4 regions of the Bacillus sp. 37MA genome follow, and region 2 is predicted to be linked to each of the others. Evidence: riboswitches for the same ligand, from Rfam matches in the RefSeq annotation. Region 2 holds a riboswitch; each other region holds the start of a gene.
What was found. Region 2 has a riboswitch for cyclic di-GMP ahead of A3M5_RS22775 (glycosyltransferase family 2 protein). Riboswitches for the same ligand answer to the same signal wherever they lie in the genome.
Positions count from the first base shown of each region.

Region 1: it holds a riboswitch for cyclic di-GMP, as region 2 does, so the genes downstream of both, A3M5_RS0101200 (bifunctional diguanylate cyclase/phosphodiesterase) here and A3M5_RS22775 (glycosyltransferase family 2 protein) in region 2, are expected to answer to the same signal.
Region 3: it holds a riboswitch for cyclic di-GMP, as region 2 does, so the genes downstream of both, A3M5_RS0105220 (hypothetical protein) here and A3M5_RS22775 (glycosyltransferase family 2 protein) in region 2, are expected to answer to the same signal.
Region 4: it holds a riboswitch for cyclic di-GMP, as region 2 does, so the genes downstream of both, A3M5_RS0100955 (hypothetical protein) here and A3M5_RS22775 (glycosyltransferase family 2 protein) in region 2, are expected to answer to the same signal.

Region 1 covers NZ_KB889752.1:210,259-214,474, reverse strand. The annotation lists gene A3M5_RS0101200 (bifunctional diguanylate cyclase/phosphodiesterase) at 1-2,011, opposite strand, end outside; cyclic di-GMP riboswitch class II at 2,090-2,174, opposite strand; gene A3M5_RS0101195 (DeoR family transcriptional regulator) at 2,734-3,348, opposite strand; gene A3M5_RS23550 (ATP-binding cassette domain-containing protein) at 3,375-3,692, opposite strand.
Region 2 covers NZ_KB889752.1:1,662,843-1,667,058, forward strand. The annotation lists gene A3M5_RS0109375 (NAD(P)/FAD-dependent oxidoreductase) at 1-92, shown strand, start outside; gene A3M5_RS0109380 (hypothetical protein) at 155-985, opposite strand; gene A3M5_RS26835 (DUF2238 domain-containing protein) at 1,169-1,267, opposite strand; gene A3M5_RS0109390 (YqhV family protein) at 1,434-1,709, shown strand; cyclic di-GMP riboswitch class I at 1,848-1,932, shown strand; gene A3M5_RS22775 (glycosyltransferase family 2 protein) at 1,950-3,899, shown strand; gene galU (UTP--glucose-1-phosphate uridylyltransferase GalU) at 3,977-4,216, shown strand, end outside.
Region 3 covers NZ_KB889752.1:934,962-939,177, reverse strand. The annotation lists gene A3M5_RS25710 (hypothetical protein) at 263-406, shown strand; gene A3M5_RS0105225 (helix-turn-helix domain-containing protein) at 724-1,293, opposite strand; gene A3M5_RS0105220 (hypothetical protein) at 1,296-1,619, opposite strand; cyclic di-GMP riboswitch class I at 1,672-1,758, opposite strand; gene A3M5_RS25195 (hypothetical protein) at 2,313-2,480, opposite strand; gene A3M5_RS24395 (YjcZ family sporulation protein) at 3,271-3,378, shown strand; gene A3M5_RS0105200 (GerAB/ArcD/ProY family transporter) at 3,725-4,216, opposite strand, start outside.
Region 4 covers NZ_KB889752.1:161,556-165,771, forward strand. The annotation lists gene A3M5_RS0100945 (aminotransferase-like domain-containing protein) at 1-191, shown strand, start outside; gene A3M5_RS0100950 (PhzF family phenazine biosynthesis protein) at 398-1,177, shown strand; cyclic di-GMP riboswitch class II at 1,558-1,641, shown strand; gene A3M5_RS0100955 (hypothetical protein) at 1,744-1,998, shown strand; gene A3M5_RS0100960 (hypothetical protein) at 2,051-2,251, shown strand; gene A3M5_RS0100965 (response regulator) at 2,282-3,379, shown strand; gene A3M5_RS21930 (hybrid sensor histidine kinase/response regulator) at 3,385-4,216, shown strand, end outside.

The sequences.
Region 1 (4,216 bases), 1.5 Mb from region 2:
GTTCTTGGCTTTCAATCCCTTCAGCAATCACATTTAAGTTCAGTGTTTGTGCGATGTCCATGATCGCCTTGACAATCGCCTGGCTTTCCTTGTTTTGATGAATGTCCCGAATAAAAGAAGCATCAATTTTCAAAGTATCTACGGGAAGATGCTTGATGTAACTGAACGAACTGTACCCTGTTCCAAAATCATCGATAGATATATGAACGCCTAACTCTCTAATTTCTTGCAGGATGACTACTGCTTGATCGATATCTGTAAAAATACTTTCCGTAATCTCAAGCTCCAGCCACTCTGGCTCCAATCCGGTCTCATTTAAAATCCCTTTTATCTTGTCTAATAAGTTAGATTGATAAAATTGTCGGGTAGACAAATTAATCGATACTCTTAGTGGGGGATAGCCTTGATTCTGCCAATCTTTATTTTGCTTGCATCCTTGACGAAGCACCCATTCCCCGAGAGGAAGGATCAATCCTGTTTCTTCAGCTACCGGGATAAACTTGCCAGGTGATATCCTCCCCAATTCTGGATGATTCCAACGAACAAGGGCTTCCATGCCGATTAACTGTCCGCTGGTAAGATTCATTTTAGGCTGGTACTCAATGTAAAATTGCTTCTGTTGTATGGCTTTTTTCAATTCATTTTCTAATAGAATCCGTTCCAATGATCGTTCTTCCATATCTGGATGGAAGAACAAATACCCGTTCCGTCCTTGTTCTTTAACAGCATATAGAGCCATGTCTGCTCGTTTTAATAGTTCATCCACATCCTTTCCATCTGAGGGGAAGAGAGAAATACCGATACTACAAGAGAGGTTGTATACCTTTCCTCCAGACTCTATCGGTACTTGGAAACTGTCTTTGATCCTTTGAGCAATGGTTTCCACCCTCTCTGTATCCGACACATTTGTCAACAAAATGGTAAACTCATCCCCTCCTATACGAGCAACCAAGTCTGTTGAGTGAAGACACTCCTTAATCTGCTTGGCTGTTTCGATCAGAATAAGATCACCAATTTCGTGCCCATAAGAATCATTAATATGTTTAAATCGATCGACGTCAACAAACATGACGGCTAGTTGTGATCGAACAGAATTGGCTTGATTGACTTCTTTACGCAAACAATCCATAAAGAGTCTTCGATTTGGTAATTCAGTCAATGTATCATGGTAAGCTAAATGATAAATCGTTTGCTCTGTCTTTTTCCTTTCGGTTATATCCCGCATAACTAGCACTAAATTTTTCACAATTCCAAATGGGTCAAAAATAGAATTAACCTTCGCTTCCACATCAATATAATTTCCACTTTTCGCTAGGATACGGAATTCTAATTGGGAAGACCCTTTTCCTTTTGTAATCATGTCTTGAATACTGTCAATGACACTTTGACGATCCTCTTCGTGTACCCATTGAAATAAAGGACTAGACTCCATCTCTACCAAATCGTGCCCTAATAGAACCGTGTGAGATGGAGATATGTATAATAGATTCCCCTCTTCATCAATCGTTGAAATCAGATCTGACGAATTTTCAGTGATTAACCGATACTTTTCCTCACTTTTCCGTACTTCTTCTTCCATTTTTTTTCGAGGACTGATATCATTTCGTATCGAGATATATTGATACGGTTTTCCCCGATCATTTAAAAATGGCACAATGGTTGTATCTACCCAATAAAATGAACCATCTTTAGCCTTATTACGTATTTCTCCACGCCAAATATCTCCTGCTCCAATCGTGGCCCACATATTCTTGATAAAATCTCGAGAATGATAGCCTGAATTTAAAATCCGATGATCTTGTCCCAATATTTCTTCCTGTTCATATTGAGAGATTTCACAGAATTGGTCATTAGCATAAAGGATAACCCCGCGCTGATCCGTCATAGCCACAATCGATGATCGATCCAAAGCATACTTAACATCAGCCAGTTCCTTCAAAATATCGTCCATTTCTTCCTTATTCTCGTGCCTTATTGGTTCAGGCACCGTTACCGATCTTTTTTTTCCCATTTTTATCACCTATGACATTTAATTTAATAGTATTTTCAGAGAAATATACTTGATTAAATAAAAAAACCGACCTATTAAAAATAGCAGGGTCGGTTGCACTACTTGCTCCCAGTCATCCAAAGTGCCCACATACAGATGGCTGTTCATCGCTTCCATAATCAAGTTGTTTAATTTTGTTAAAAAGTAGCCCTATTGTAAAACTATACCTTGATTATAGCTATTGAAGTCCGAAAGTCAATAAATTAAGTAGTATATTATACCCAACCAATAGGCGAACATCAGCTTTACAACAGGTGGCCATACGGGTGAAGTCGTATTCTTATATTCTTACGGACCTTCAAGACCAACAGGATTAGTTGAAAATACGGATACTGCCAAAACAATGGCCAAGTTTATGGACTTTGATCTAAATCAATTAACAAAACAACTATATACGAATGCGAAAGACGCCTTAGAAAAGAAAGGATTTACAACGCGTATTGACTAACAGGTCCAAATAACCCCGTATTTGTAGCTGAAAAAGGAATCCAGAAAGTAGAGCTTCCAGCAAATAAAAACATCGTCATCCAAACAACAAAGAAATCAACTCAACAAAAAGAAGTTAATGGGACAGACTTTTACATTTCTGAAAGTGCATTAAAGCTAGTAAAATAATCTCTCTGCTCTACTCATAGGGCCATAATCAGAAAAGAACCCACGAATATCTAAGGGTTCTTTTCTTTCTATCCATGTAGATAGCGTTTATTCTTTTCGATTCTCTTTCTTTTTGGCTGGCAACAACGATCACCATTCTTTTCTTCTAGCATCACTTGAATGGCTTCTTCAAAATTGTGAATACTTCCACCAAACCCCGATTGAAATTGTTTCGCCTTTTTTACAGATTCGAAAGTAATCACCTGTGGCTGACAAGAATTAAGATGAATATCTGAATTTATTACATATGTGGCGATCTTGGCGCTGATCATTGTATCCTTTAAAAAATCATAGCAAATGATTTGGGAAACTTCTTTTCCTATTTGTTGATATCGAAGTAAACCACAATGTGCGCAGCATGTGTGCTCAATTCGTTGATTTAATTTGATGAGTTGAACAGATAATCTCGTGTTTGACTGTTTATTGCAATACGAACAAACGTAAGAGGATACATGGGTTTTTTTAGGAAGATAATAAATCCCATTCAATGATTTTAAGATCAACTGCTGTTCCACTAGTGGCTTAATGTCACTGTAAACGGTTGCTGTAGACACAGTTAACCGCTTACTAATTTCAGAAACCCGCAAAGCACCCTCTTCTTCCATCCATATTAAAATTTGTTGTTGTCGTTCTCTCGGCAGCATTTGATCCCTCCATCCCTTTTTATCGATTACATGACATTCCTAAGATCGTCATTTTCAAACAAGTTTAACAGGTGCTGTGTATACGGATGCCTTTCCACTGAAAACAATTGCTCCCTGGCGCAATCATCTACGATTTGTCCATTTTTCATGACCAACACCCGATTGCACATAAAATGAACGGCGGATAGATCATGAGAGATAAATATATACGAAAATCCCAGCTTCTCCTGCAAATCTTTCAATAAGTTCAGAATTTCCGCCTGAATGATCGTATCCAAACTAGATGTTGGCTCATCTAGCACAATGAACGTCGGTTCGATACTGATCGCTCTCGCAATAGACACCCTTTGTTTTTGTTCCGCTTAGTTCATGTGGGTATTGGTGCAGAACCGTTTCTGAAAGACCGACATGTTGTAATAGTCGTTCGGCCGTTTCACTTCGACTCAATTTGCTATCACCCAGAAACGAAAGGGTCTTATTTTTCAATTGATCAAGGGGTTCCATAAGAGAGTCCATCACTTTCAGTCGTGGATTCAAAGCAGCGGAAGGATTTTGAAACACGGCTTGATTGCGGCCTCTGATCGCCCGAAAAGCGGCGTTATTACGTTTATGGATTGGAATACCTTGAAACCAAGTTTCCCCTGCATCTGTCTATATAATAAAATCGAACACAATGATCTGTGATGGACCGTCATTCAAATAAATATCTTTATTTTGTTGCTCAGTCAAAAGATTTTACGGCGTGTCATTTCAGACGCATCTACTTTTTACTAGTGTGGAAAATCTCAAACTCTGTTCTACTTATGTTAAAAAATGTTTTATTTTTTTGTTTTCAAAAAATAGGACGCCTCTATTCTTTTAGTAGGGT
Region 2 (4,216 bases):
GCTTGATCGGGGCGGCGGAACAGGGATATGAAATAGGCGTTAAAATAAACGGTGAATTGGCCGAAGAAAAGTGGGCTGACAAATTACTATGAAGGTACTCTATAAGAATTTCAAATAAATAAAGAGCTACGGATCGCAGCTCTTTATTTTTCAGTTAACGCCGTTTAACTTTATGCATTACGATGTAAAGTATAAAACAAATACATAAAGTGACACAAGAAAACAAAATGGCTAAACTGGCAAAAGCCATTGTATACGCATGATAGCTTGTAAGGGTAGAAATCATTTTACTGCTGTCAAAATGGAAAAAAGCTCCGAGTAAATTGAACGTTAGCAATACAATGAATACGGAAGAAATTCCCGTTGCGGCCCCTTTTATATCTTCTTTGCTTAAAGCGATATGTGTCGATATGCTTATCGCAAAGAAAATAAATAGCCAGAATAACGGATTCACGATATTTCCTATGGTGAACAAGCTTTGAAACAATACACCCGAAGATAGTAACACACTCTTCACCATATCGAGGCTTATTTGTTCTGGCTGAACTTGATTTTCTAAATAAGCTGTATAGAGGCGATAGGATTCAGGAACGAAACAATACATAAGAATTATTAAGGACACTACGCCTGAAATAAAAGGACCGATCCCGATAAAAAAGTTGCCTATTTTCTGATACAGACTTCTCGGGTTGTAGCTATGCTCCACAAAACCTAAATAATGTATATCCCCTCTAGTTGGAACCCATTGCACCTTTTTAATCCGATGTCTAAATAGCAGGCACATGATGACATGTCCGAATTCATGGATAGGTGTGCCGATCCAGGCCGTTACTAAATAGCCTTTCTTATTAAACGTTCGGTATAAATACGTAACCGATTGTTTTTGTAAAAAATCCAGCATAAATCCAATTACGAAAATAAATCCCATTAAAGAAACTAATTGTAAAACTGTATTAAAAATAATGGTAAAAAAAGAAGAAGCCATTTAGTTCTTTTCATCTCCCCGCATTGATCAAAACATATCGAAGCACTATTCATTTTACTCGTTTTCAACGAATAAAAATACTTTCTTGAAACTTCTACATTCAAGAAAGTGTAGATCTTGCTCTCTCTTTTTCCACCATCCTGCCCGTGCCGCCACAAGAAATCTGTCGACAGTATCTGCCATTCAGTCCGTCATTGTGTCTGTATTTCCTCCGCTTTGAGAAGTCCGTCCGACTAATTGATCCATGCTGAATTCAAAAATCTCCCACCAAATGCTGCAAATGAGCGAATAAAATGAACGTACGTCTCATCTTTTCACCCTACTAAAATGGAATGGTTCACTATGATCACTGAACGTTTTCATTTGCTGCTTTATTCATTTTCATGGATCTAGTTCACCCGCTAAATGCATATAGATGATGAATAAATAGATGTCTAAGGGTGATAAGATGGTCCTTTTTATTGAAAAAGCACTTCTCTTCATGATTGTATTGAGACTCATTTCAGGTAGTATCGAGATAACTGCTGCGATGTTGATGCTTAAATTGAATGATTTAGAAAAAGCTTTTTACATCAACAGTTTACTTGCCTTAGTCGGTCCTTTTATTTTGATCGTCACGACCGGAATAGGCATAGCGGGCCTCGCAGAAAAAATCCCTTTAACAAAAAGCATCTGTCTCATAAGCGGGATTTTACTCATTCTTTTCAGTTTAAAATCTAAATGAGCGGCGGATCAGTCAATATTACTGTTCTGTCCTTTTTATTATACAATTGCTTCTTTAGATTTCATCTGAATAAGAACGAGCGCCCTTTCATACATTTAACTTGAATGGGGGATAGTATCATTATTTTAAGATTAAAAATTCAGATAAAGGCAAACTAATCGAAAGGTTAGGACGCAAAGTTACAGGTCTAAGGCCAAGTGGCTATGACGGCTGGGCCGCCTCATAAACGGGGGGATCGGAATGGAAGTTGCAATGCAAGTAACGAATATGAATGCGAAAGTCATTTTGACCATCCTCATCGTATTGTTGTTATTCCTCTTGTATTTATTAGCCTGTAAATGGAAAAAATTTAAACTGTTTTTCATTCTCACGGCTGTCCTCTGTAACTCCGCGTACATTTTATGGCGAGGTTTAGAAACCATTCCAATGTTCAGTACCTTAACCATCATCCTTGGCGTTGTTTTATTTTTATCTGAATTTGTTGATTTTTTTCAGTCCAACGTTTTTCGTTTAACATTTTTAAAGGAGTATAAAATTCAGTTTAAAAGCATGGACTTATTTCGCACTTCCCCTACTGTTGATGTATTTATCGCTACGTATAATGAGCCAGCCGATGTACTCAAAAAAACCGTTGCGGGCTGTAAGTCGTTAAAGTATCCCGCTTCGAAATTATCCATCTATATTTGTGATGATGGGAACAGAGAAGAAATTAAATTGCTTGCCGAAGAGTTTGATGTAGGCTACATCACCCGTGAATCCAATGAACATGCAAAAGCCGGCAATTTAAATAATGCTTTTAACAAAACAAACGGGGAATTTGTCATGCTGCTGGATGCGGATATGATTCCGAAAAGTTATTTTTTACGAAGAACGATGGGGTATTTCACCAAGAAAAATGTCGGATTTGTCCAAACGCCGCAAGTATTTTATAACTCCGATCCTTTTCAAAATAACTTGCGATACTTTAAAGAAATACCGAATGAGCAAGATTTCTTTATGCGTTTTGTTGAAGCTGGCCGGGCTGCTTTTAACGTCGTGCTGCATGTTGGAACAAATGCGGTGTTCCGAAGAAGTACAGTCGAAGATATTGGCGGTTTTCCAACCGGAAGTATAACAGAAGATTTGGCGACAGGCATTATCATTCAAGCAAAAGGCTATGAAACGGTCTTCGTCAATGAACCGTTAGTGTTCGGAATGAGTGTCGATACGTTTGGTGATTTAGTGAAGCAGCGAAAACGGTGGGCACGAGGCAATATTCAAGTGATGAAAAAATGGGGTCCTACAAAACTAAAAGGACTAAACGTATCACAGCGCCTTATTTATTTCAGTGGCATCCTCTATTGGTTTTGTGGTCTTCAAAAGCTTATGTTTATCATCGCACCGATTATATTTCTGCTAACGGGCATTCCGTTCGTTTCAACAAATGTTTATGATTTACTTTTATTTGCAGGTCCCTCTCTTATCGCATCATTCTTGATTTTTAAGCTGCTCTCTCAAAACCATCGAACGATGTACTGGGCGAATATATATGAAGTATCGTTAGCACCTTATCTCGCTAAAGCCGCTTTCGCTGAATTTTTCTTGAAAAGACAGCTCGATTTTAATGTTACGTCAAAAGAGAAAAAGACCGATTCCAAATACTTTCACTTTACGCTCGCTCTACCTCACATCATCCTATTCATTCTGTCCATCTCAGCGATCATCTTCGGTTTATATAAGATGTATTACAATATGTATTCCTATTCCTCTATCGTTGTAAATTTAATTTGGTGCTGCTACAACATTAGTAGTATCTTTGTCAGTATTCTTGTCTGCATGGAACGACCAAAACCGGATGGTGAAGAAAACATTACATTCACCAATTCTCACGTTTGGTTATCCAACTTGTCTGAAAAAAGTCATTCGACCTTTAATATCTACCAAATGTCGATCAATCAAATTATTTTGTACAAAAATGATTATCTTGTGAATGATTCATATAAACTAGGCGATCTGGTCGAGCTTTCCAATCCAGAGCTGTCAGGAGTTGGCGGCGTTATTCAAGACATATATGAAAAAGATAACAAATTATTTTTCAAAATCGTTTTCAATGAACTGGAGAAAAATGAATTTATAAAAGTCATTCAATATGTTTTTGAAAACTCAAGAGGCTACACAATAGTTGATAAAGAACTTATCAGCAAGTATTAGTTTAATTAGTGTGCCTTGTTGCCCACTATCTTATATAGACAGCGGGCAACAAGGCATATAGATTGAAAGGAGCATTCATGAAAATAAAAAAAGCGATTATTCCCGCGGCCGGGTTAGGTACAAGATTCCTGCCCGTAACGAAAGCACAGCCGAAAGAAATGTTGCCGATCGTTGATAAACCGGCTATTCAATATATTGTTGAAGAAGCAGTTCAATCTGGAATCGAAAATATTATTATCGTGACTGGACGGAATAAACGCTCTATTGAAGACCATTTCGATAAGTCAATTGAACTAGAACAGGCGCTTATTGAAAAA
Region 3 (4,216 bases), 730 kb from region 2:
AGTTGAAAAAAGTATACCAAGCTGGCGCCGCTTCTGATCCGATCACCCTGCTTACGTATCTAAACATGAAACGAGGAAAGTATTAGCCTTTCCTTTTATTTAAATAACTGGCTAGTTGAATATAAAACTGAACGAGATTGACTGGCTGCTGCCGGTCCTTTTTGTATACTTACCTCTTTTAGTTGACAAAATAAGTCCAGGGTGGCTATACACTCGTAAAAGACAAAAAGGGAAAATAGAAAATAATAAGGAGTTGTTCTATTTGAACCAAGATAATGTGAATGCTAGGAAAAAGATTCAAAATACTGTGGATGAATTAAAGAAAAAAGGGATTCCGCCAAGAGCAGCAACATATGCAGCGTCAATGGGTTATTTAAGAGCTTTTAAAAAAGACAAATTATCATAATAAAAATCGCCCGTCTACTCATGACGAGTAGGCGGGCTGTTTGTTATTCTTCTTTTCGAATGAACGGATTCAATCCGACTTTCTCTTTAATGAGAGATATTGAAAAAGAATAGATGATTTAATAAACAAAAATATCATTTCCTTTAATATTTAATTTTTGTTATTTTAACACATACCCTCTATTTTTCTGCACAAGAAATTATTCCGAAAAATAAAAGTAATTAAAAATTTACCCTGCTCACATATATAGTAACTGTACAACAAAAAAGAGTACTCACGGAATCTGTACTCTTTTCTATACGCTCCAAACCTTACTATTAGCTATTTTGACATCGTGCGTAACGACGCTCAACGCTAACTCTGCTTCTATTCAGCTTTTCGGCAATCTCTTTGAAACTTAACCCTTCTTTTTTCCACTTTAAAAGGAGTTCAATTTCTTTTGTTGTCCAACGTTTATATGTCTTTATTTTCTTGTCTGTACTAGTCTGACGAGCTTCATCTATCCAATCTGGTTCAGGAGGCAGGGCATGTTTTTCAATGATACTGAAATCGATTTTCTCTTGGTTTTGTTCAGCCCATTTCCAAAAAGAATGAACGTCAATTAAGTAAAATTTTCGTTTATAACATGTTATACGCGATGTTGATTCAAGTCCATGAAACTGAATCCAATTGTATACTGTTTTTCTGTCCACATTTAACGCTTCAGCTAACTCACTACTAGTTAAGAAGCCCGTAGCGTTTTTAGTGTTCCCCAGGCCCAGTCTCTTTAATTTCAACGAAATAGCTGTCTCACTTCGATTAAGTTGGCTTGCGATGGCTGATAAGGAGCAGTTCCCAACCCGTTTTTCTAAAAAGTAAACATCTTTATCTGTCCATTTTCGTCTCATCCTTATTGCCCTACTCTTTTACCTTCGTAAATGGATTGGAGTCGGCTTTCTGCTTGTTGAAAATCCATCGATAAACTAGTCAAAAAGGCTAACATGTTATCTTCTTCTGAAAGTTTGCTCATCGAACGAAACACATTAGGTTTCTGCTCTTTTATCAATGTCATTATTTCAATAGTAGGTAACATTTTCCCGCGAGCATTTACCCTTAAAAAAGATCGCAAAAACCTTACAAATACTGAAGTCGAATCAAAGTCATCCGGATAGTTTTGTAATAACAAAAAAAACTTTTCAACGTTCATTTTTAATTCATTTTTTTCTCCCCGCATTTTTCACCCTACCTTAAACAGTTATTGATCCAAATACGGGGTTAAAGCCCTATTTGGCAACCTGGCTGTCATAATTCACCAGAACATTAGACCCATGGCTTTGCGTCCTTACCTTTCGATAAGTTTGCCTTTTTCATTAAGAATTTATATACATTAAATCATGTCGAATAATGTCACGTCAACAAAAATAGTAATTATTTCAATTATTAAAGTTCATTTTACTCATTATTTATTAAAGTATATTTACTCATTTATAGGAGACTTATTGGTTCATTTAATAAGAAATTCAGCTATTGTTACTCATTTTATGGGGGAGATACATACCAAAGGTACTCTATAGTCTATTTTACATGTCTTAAATACTGTTGACTGATCGCCGTATAAAAATTGACAACGTTACTGTAATAGAACCATATTCCTATACAATGCAGAAACTTGACTAAACTTCCTTTTCCTGACGACACAAAGTAACCTTTCTTATGAAACAAGAAAAAGGCTGCCGTTTTTCCGATCTTCAATTTTCTGCTCCGCCCGCTCTAAATTCGCCTGGACAGGAGAAATCTCGATCTTTTTGTATAAACTTTTCTAGAATGGGTATACTGTTTTTATACGACGGTTTCCCGTCATATCCCAACCCTATTTTGTCATTTTTCAACTCTTTTACAGTCAGGTATTAACCTGGCTATTTTTTGTTTAAAACTCGACTGCCACTTTGATTTTCATCGGGATTTTCTGCGCCAACCGTGCTATTCTATGTCCTACTTCAATGAGCTCTTTCACCCGATCTTTCGCTTCATCTAGCATTTCAAAACTTTCAATGTTGTATGCACAAAATCCACCTGGAACAATTACAAAATACATGCCAATTCCCCGTTAACAAGTCTATTATCATATCGACTATATCCAGCCGACTTTCTTTGTTGCTTAATTCATTCATATTTTTCATAGCCCCTGTGATGATCCGCCGCCGTGAATAAAAACTGCCACTTCATGCTGTCCGGAAGCCTGGCCGTCATCGATAATTCCTGACATCGAGCTTCCTCCCTTTTTACCTCGCAATCAGAATCCCATTTCTCTTTTCCCTCTGGTGTTTCCATCCCGAAGCTCGTAACTCTAGTATTTCCAACTTGCTCAAATGCCCTACGATAATCGTCTTCTTTTCAAAAGAGCAGATAGCTACCTGCATTGTGTGTATGTCATTTTTAACAAATTTAAAATCTCACCCATGATGTTTGTCCGTTTCCAAATCGCTTCATAGTGCATCTATTATAGTAAACAAGGAGGTGTTTTGGATGTGTCGTCCTATTAGACCAATAATTTGTCCCCCAAAGTGTGTATTTCATGATTCCTACATTAAACGCGAGGTTCCTGTCATTCACCCAATCGTGAATGTTAATCGGCAGCATATTGTTAACGTTCCTCGCCATATTTATCAGCCTGTGACAAGAAACGTCGTCGTAGATCCGGGCTATATGGATCCATCACAATGTCACATGGATCCATCACAAAATTACATGAATCCATCACATAGTCACCGTAATCACTCACATGGCTGTAATCGTTGCAGATAACACTTTTTGATTTTTATAGAACCATTCGTACAAGACTCGGCTCTATTTTTTCATACTATATTTAAAAAGAGGTGATAATTATGAGTTGTGAAAAATCTGGTGGATACGGCTCTAGCTTTGTGCTAATTGTTGTTTTGTTCATTTTGTTAATCATCGTTGGCGCATCTTTCATGGGTGGCGGATACTGACTGCTAGGAAGCAACCTATTATCCGTAAGACCTTTTTGAATTAATCTAGCTTTTGCTTTTGCTTTTGCTTTTGCTTTTGCCTCCTCCCCCTGCTGTAGCCACCTATCTAATATTGAGCGACTGTATGAAGTAAATACAGCCGCTTTTTTTAATTCAATATTTGTGAACGTTTTACGCATCCTGCAACATTTCGCCCCATCCTCATTGCTTCATAGTTTGTTCGAACTGTGACATAAAATGTTTAGTTTTTAACACTATAATGTTTTTCCCCGTTAGGTCTAAGTTATAGAAACACACACTCCGAATGACGATAACGAATAATGGATAAAAAGGGAACCTATTCTTTCTATGCTGCTTTCTTTCTGTTTTTGAAAAAAGCAATGATGAGAAGAAGAATAGGAATGATGACTTGGAACGAGGGTTCGAAATACCGAGAGAAAACCTCCCTCCATTGTTGAACATATTCTATATAATTGCTTGCAGTGACCATGGATGCAAGTAAAATGACTATGCCCATCGGATAAGCAAGACGGGAAGGATGTTTCACATGAAATAAATGAGACGCTCCCATCACCGCCGCATAGAAAGAGATACTTATGTTTAAAAAACCGCCGATCATCACAAATAGGATAAAATAAATATCCAAACGCTCCAAAAATCCGGCTACTTCAATCGACTGGATCGAAGCTAGAGAAGGAAATTGTGCATGTGAAGTAAGATCAACACCGAGAACACTTATGTTACCTGCTGCGACAAGGGCCAATAGAAGGCCACTCATGCCCATTGCCCATAATCCGGTGCGTTTCACTTTTTCATGTTCCTTGACATAAGGAAAGAT
Region 4 (4,216 bases), 1.5 Mb from region 2:
ATAGATCAGGAGCAGATTTTGAGGCCCTTGCTTTAGATCATGGCGTTGAAATATATGCGGCTGAACGATTTACAGTAGGGAATAGTATTCCTGAAAAAGCGGTTCGTCTGTCCATTTGTGCACCCGAAACGAATGAAGAATTAGCGAAAGGTTTAATGATTTTACAGAAATTATTAAAAAGCCTTTATTAATTTGTATGCCACACAATTATTATATTGTGTGGCATTTTTTGTGCGTGTTATGATAATTCCAATTTAGAATGAAGCAAAGCAAAAAACTCCTGAATGGAAAGAAGCTTTTTATGCAGCGTTCCCACTTACACTGCCCATATTACCGAGCTTAACAGCACTTGCGATAACCTATGGAGTTTTAAATGAATAGCGAGGAGATTACGGAAATGAGAATTCCAATTTATCAGATTGATGCGTTTACAAATGAACAATTTAAAGGAAATCCGGCAGCAGTCTGTCCATTAACTGAATGGATAAAAGATGATTTAATGCAAAAGATTGCAGCAGAAAATAATTTATCTGAAACAGCCTTTTTTGTAAAAAAGGATAATGAATATGAGTTGAGATGGTTCACTCCAAAAGGGGAAGTAGACTTATGTGGACACGCAACATTAGCATCTGCTTATGTAATATGTACTTATTTAGATGAAAATTCAAAGGATATAAACTTTAATACCCAAAGTGGACTTTTAGAAGTATCTAAGGATGGCGGTTTATTTACCTTAGCTTTTCCTTCTAGAGAAGGAAGAAAATGCGATGCTCCAGAGGCACTTATTAAAGGTTTAGGTAAAGTACCTAAAGAAGTCTATAAGTCTAGAGACTATATGGCAGTATTTGATACAGAGCAGGATATTTTGAGTCTTGAATTAAATATGGATGAACTAAAAAAACTAGATGGTTTTGGTGTAATAGTAACAGCTAAAGGAAAAGAAGTAGATTTCGTATCAAGATTCTTTGCACCAAAGGCTGGAGTAGATGAAGACCCAGTTACTGGTTCTGCTCATTGTACACTAGTTCCATATTGGAAAAATAAATTGAATAAAAATGAATTTGTCACATTGCAATTATCAGAAAGAGGCGGAAAGCTGTATTGTACTGATTTAGGTGAAAGGGTAAAAATGTCTGGAGAAGCTGTTGTTTATTTAGAAGGATATATAAATGTTTAGGTAAATTCGTTCAACAAATTAAAAAACTTATTAAGCTAACAGGTGCTTTACCTTAATAAGTGCAACAACGCTCAGAACGATAATTCTCTGAGCATTTGTTTAATTTATTGAGTTGGACAGAGTGTAATTAACAATCGATGATCTTGTTCCTCTTTTAGAGTAATAGTATCAGTATGTCCAAGATTTAAAGATGATTTGCAACTGTCTTGAAGTTTTTGCACCAGAATCCAGCCGGCAACGAAGCAATTGCTTCATGTTTATAGGGATATAATTAGTAGTTCGAAATAACCTAATAATCTGAGGGATTCATTGACATTTAGATCTTTCTGTCTATAATTAAGATATGATTTTACGGGAAAAAAATTTTTGTAAATTATATGAAACATTATGGAGCGATGAACAGCCATCTGTATGTGGGCACTTTGGATGGCTAGGAGTGAGTAGTGCAACCGACCCTGCTATTTTTTATGGGTCGTTTTTTTATTTATTCAAGTATGTTTATCTGAAAGTACGATCAAATTCAATGTTATAGATGATAAAAGATGGGGGGCAAAAGTTAGATAATAGTGTCTGAATCATTAAGACTTGAAAATAAGGAAAAAATGGATGAAATTTTGAAGGAATTAGCTGATATTAAGTATGCTTTGGATCGATCATCGAATGTGGCTATAATCACGTGGCCGGAAGGAAAAATACTCACGTTCAGAACCGATTGTTCACGTTCGGCAGAGAATGCTTACGCTCAGAATAAGAATCTTAAAGACTTGCCTTCATCTGGCGAGTCTTTTTTCTTCAATCAGAAAAAATTAAGAAATTTATAAGAAGAAAGTCGTATTCTTTTTTCAGTAGATTCATTGATTGGAGGGAAAAGAAGTGACAAGGAGCCAAACAATTTTGCGTAAAGATGAGGTTCGGCCGTTTTTCCAGTTGTGGAAAGGAATAATTGCCCGCTCACGCCAGGTGATGACAGTCGTGTTTATAAAAGTTTACGAGAGCGGCGATGAATCGATCGAAATGGAAAGGAAGCATTTCAGCAAGCGGAGCTTAATAAGTAAATCAAATCCGCTTAAATAAAAGATATTCATATAGGAAGAAGGGGTATCGATGATTAAAACCGTCCTTGTCGATGATGAAGAAGTTGGGATGGAGGTGATCCGCTTTTTGCTTGCAGATGATCCGGACGTTCAAATTTGTGGTGCGTATACGAACCCGTTTGCAGCGCTTGATCACCTTGAACAGCAAGAGGTGGATGCATTCTTTTTAGATATTGAGATGCCGGGCATGTCAGGCATCGATCTGGCCCGGCATATAAAAAAACATAATCCATCTATTCATATCGTTTTTATTACGGCGTACAGAGCGTTTGCCCTTGAGGCATTTGATCTTTATTCGCTTGATTATATGCTAAAGCCCATTACGAAGCAGCGGCTGGATAAAGCGGTTTCCCGATTGAAAGGTGTGATAGGAGACTGTCCGGCTGCAAAGGGTGTATCGATCCGTACGTTTGGCGATTTTCAGGTGACGGACTCTTCAAGCAACCAACCGTTTGTATGGAAAACGAACAAAGTAAAAGAGCTATGTGCTTTTTTCATCCATCACGAAGGGAGCCTTTTGGAACGGGACTACATTGTTGAGGCGTTATGGCCCGATGTGAATGTGGATAAAGCGAAAATAAGCCTTTACACAGGCATTTCGTATTTACGCAAAGTGTTTAAAGAACACGGCATGGAAGAGATTATTTTAAAAAATGGTTCTGCGTACTATATAGATATCGAGCGCCTTAATTGTGACTGTATAGAATGGAATAAGATGATGTCAAATGGAACGCACGAGCGGACGTATATGGAAAAGCGGCTGGATCTGTACACGGGCGATTATATGGAAATGACGGGATTTCATTGGGCACAAGAGAAACGGGAATACATCCGTCGGCAAATGCTGGAACTGCTTCAACAGCTGGAAGCAGATTATGAATTAGCCGGAATGGAAAAAGCATGGATTCACTCCCTTGAAAAACAGCTTGAGCTGTCTCCTTACTCGGATGACGTATGCCAGCGGCTGATGAATGCGTATGCGAAGACGGGGAACCGGACAGAAGCGGTCATTGTGTATCGTCGGTTTGCGGAATTGCTTGAAGAAGATATCGGTATCCAGCCGTCCACAGCTACTTGCGCTTTATTGGCTTCGATTATGGGGCAATGAGTGTCATGAAAGAATCGAAATGGCTGCTGGCGTTATGCGTGCTTTTATTTGGGGGAATCTCGATCGCTTATTTGTTTTTATTGGGTCAAAATGAGACAGAAAATCTGGCAGAAAAGGGTGTTCTTGATTTACGGGGTGGATCTTTTCAAGAGGAAGTAGCGATGCAGCTTAACGGCGAATGGTTGTTTCAAAAAGGTGCGTTTGTTGATCCGATTGATGGGGACTGGTCAGAAAGCCTTTCCCAGCCCGTTCCTCATAACTGGGCGAGAGATGAGCAGCTGGACAGTCCATTTGGCTACGGTTCGTATCGGCTGATAATTCTGGCTGATCAGGAAGAAAACGTGATCGGCCTGAAGACGAACTCGATCCGGATGGCGCATCGGCTTTTTTTTAATGGCGAGCTGATCGGATCAAGCGGCGCGCCGGGTGAAACGAAAGAGTCTACTAAGCCCGGCAATACACCATATACCGTATATGTCCCGCTTGAAAAAGGTAAGAACACAATTGTTTTGCACGTTGCGAATTATTATTATATGGCGGGCGGGGGCCTGACCAGCCCGATGTATATCGGCAGCCAGGAAGCGATTTCGTCTCTCCGGGACCGTTCGTTAATGCATGACTGGGTGGTGGTGACAGCACTACTCGTTATGGGTCTTTATTTACTAGGCATGTACATGCAGCGGAAAACCGATCGCTCGCTTTTGTTTTTCTCTTTGTTTTGTTTCGCGCAAATGGTGTTTTCAGGTTTGCACGGCGAAAAGGTGCTCTATATGATATGGCCGGATTTGCCGTACAGCTTCGTGCTGCGGATGCAGCTTCTCTCGCCGGTGTCGGGAA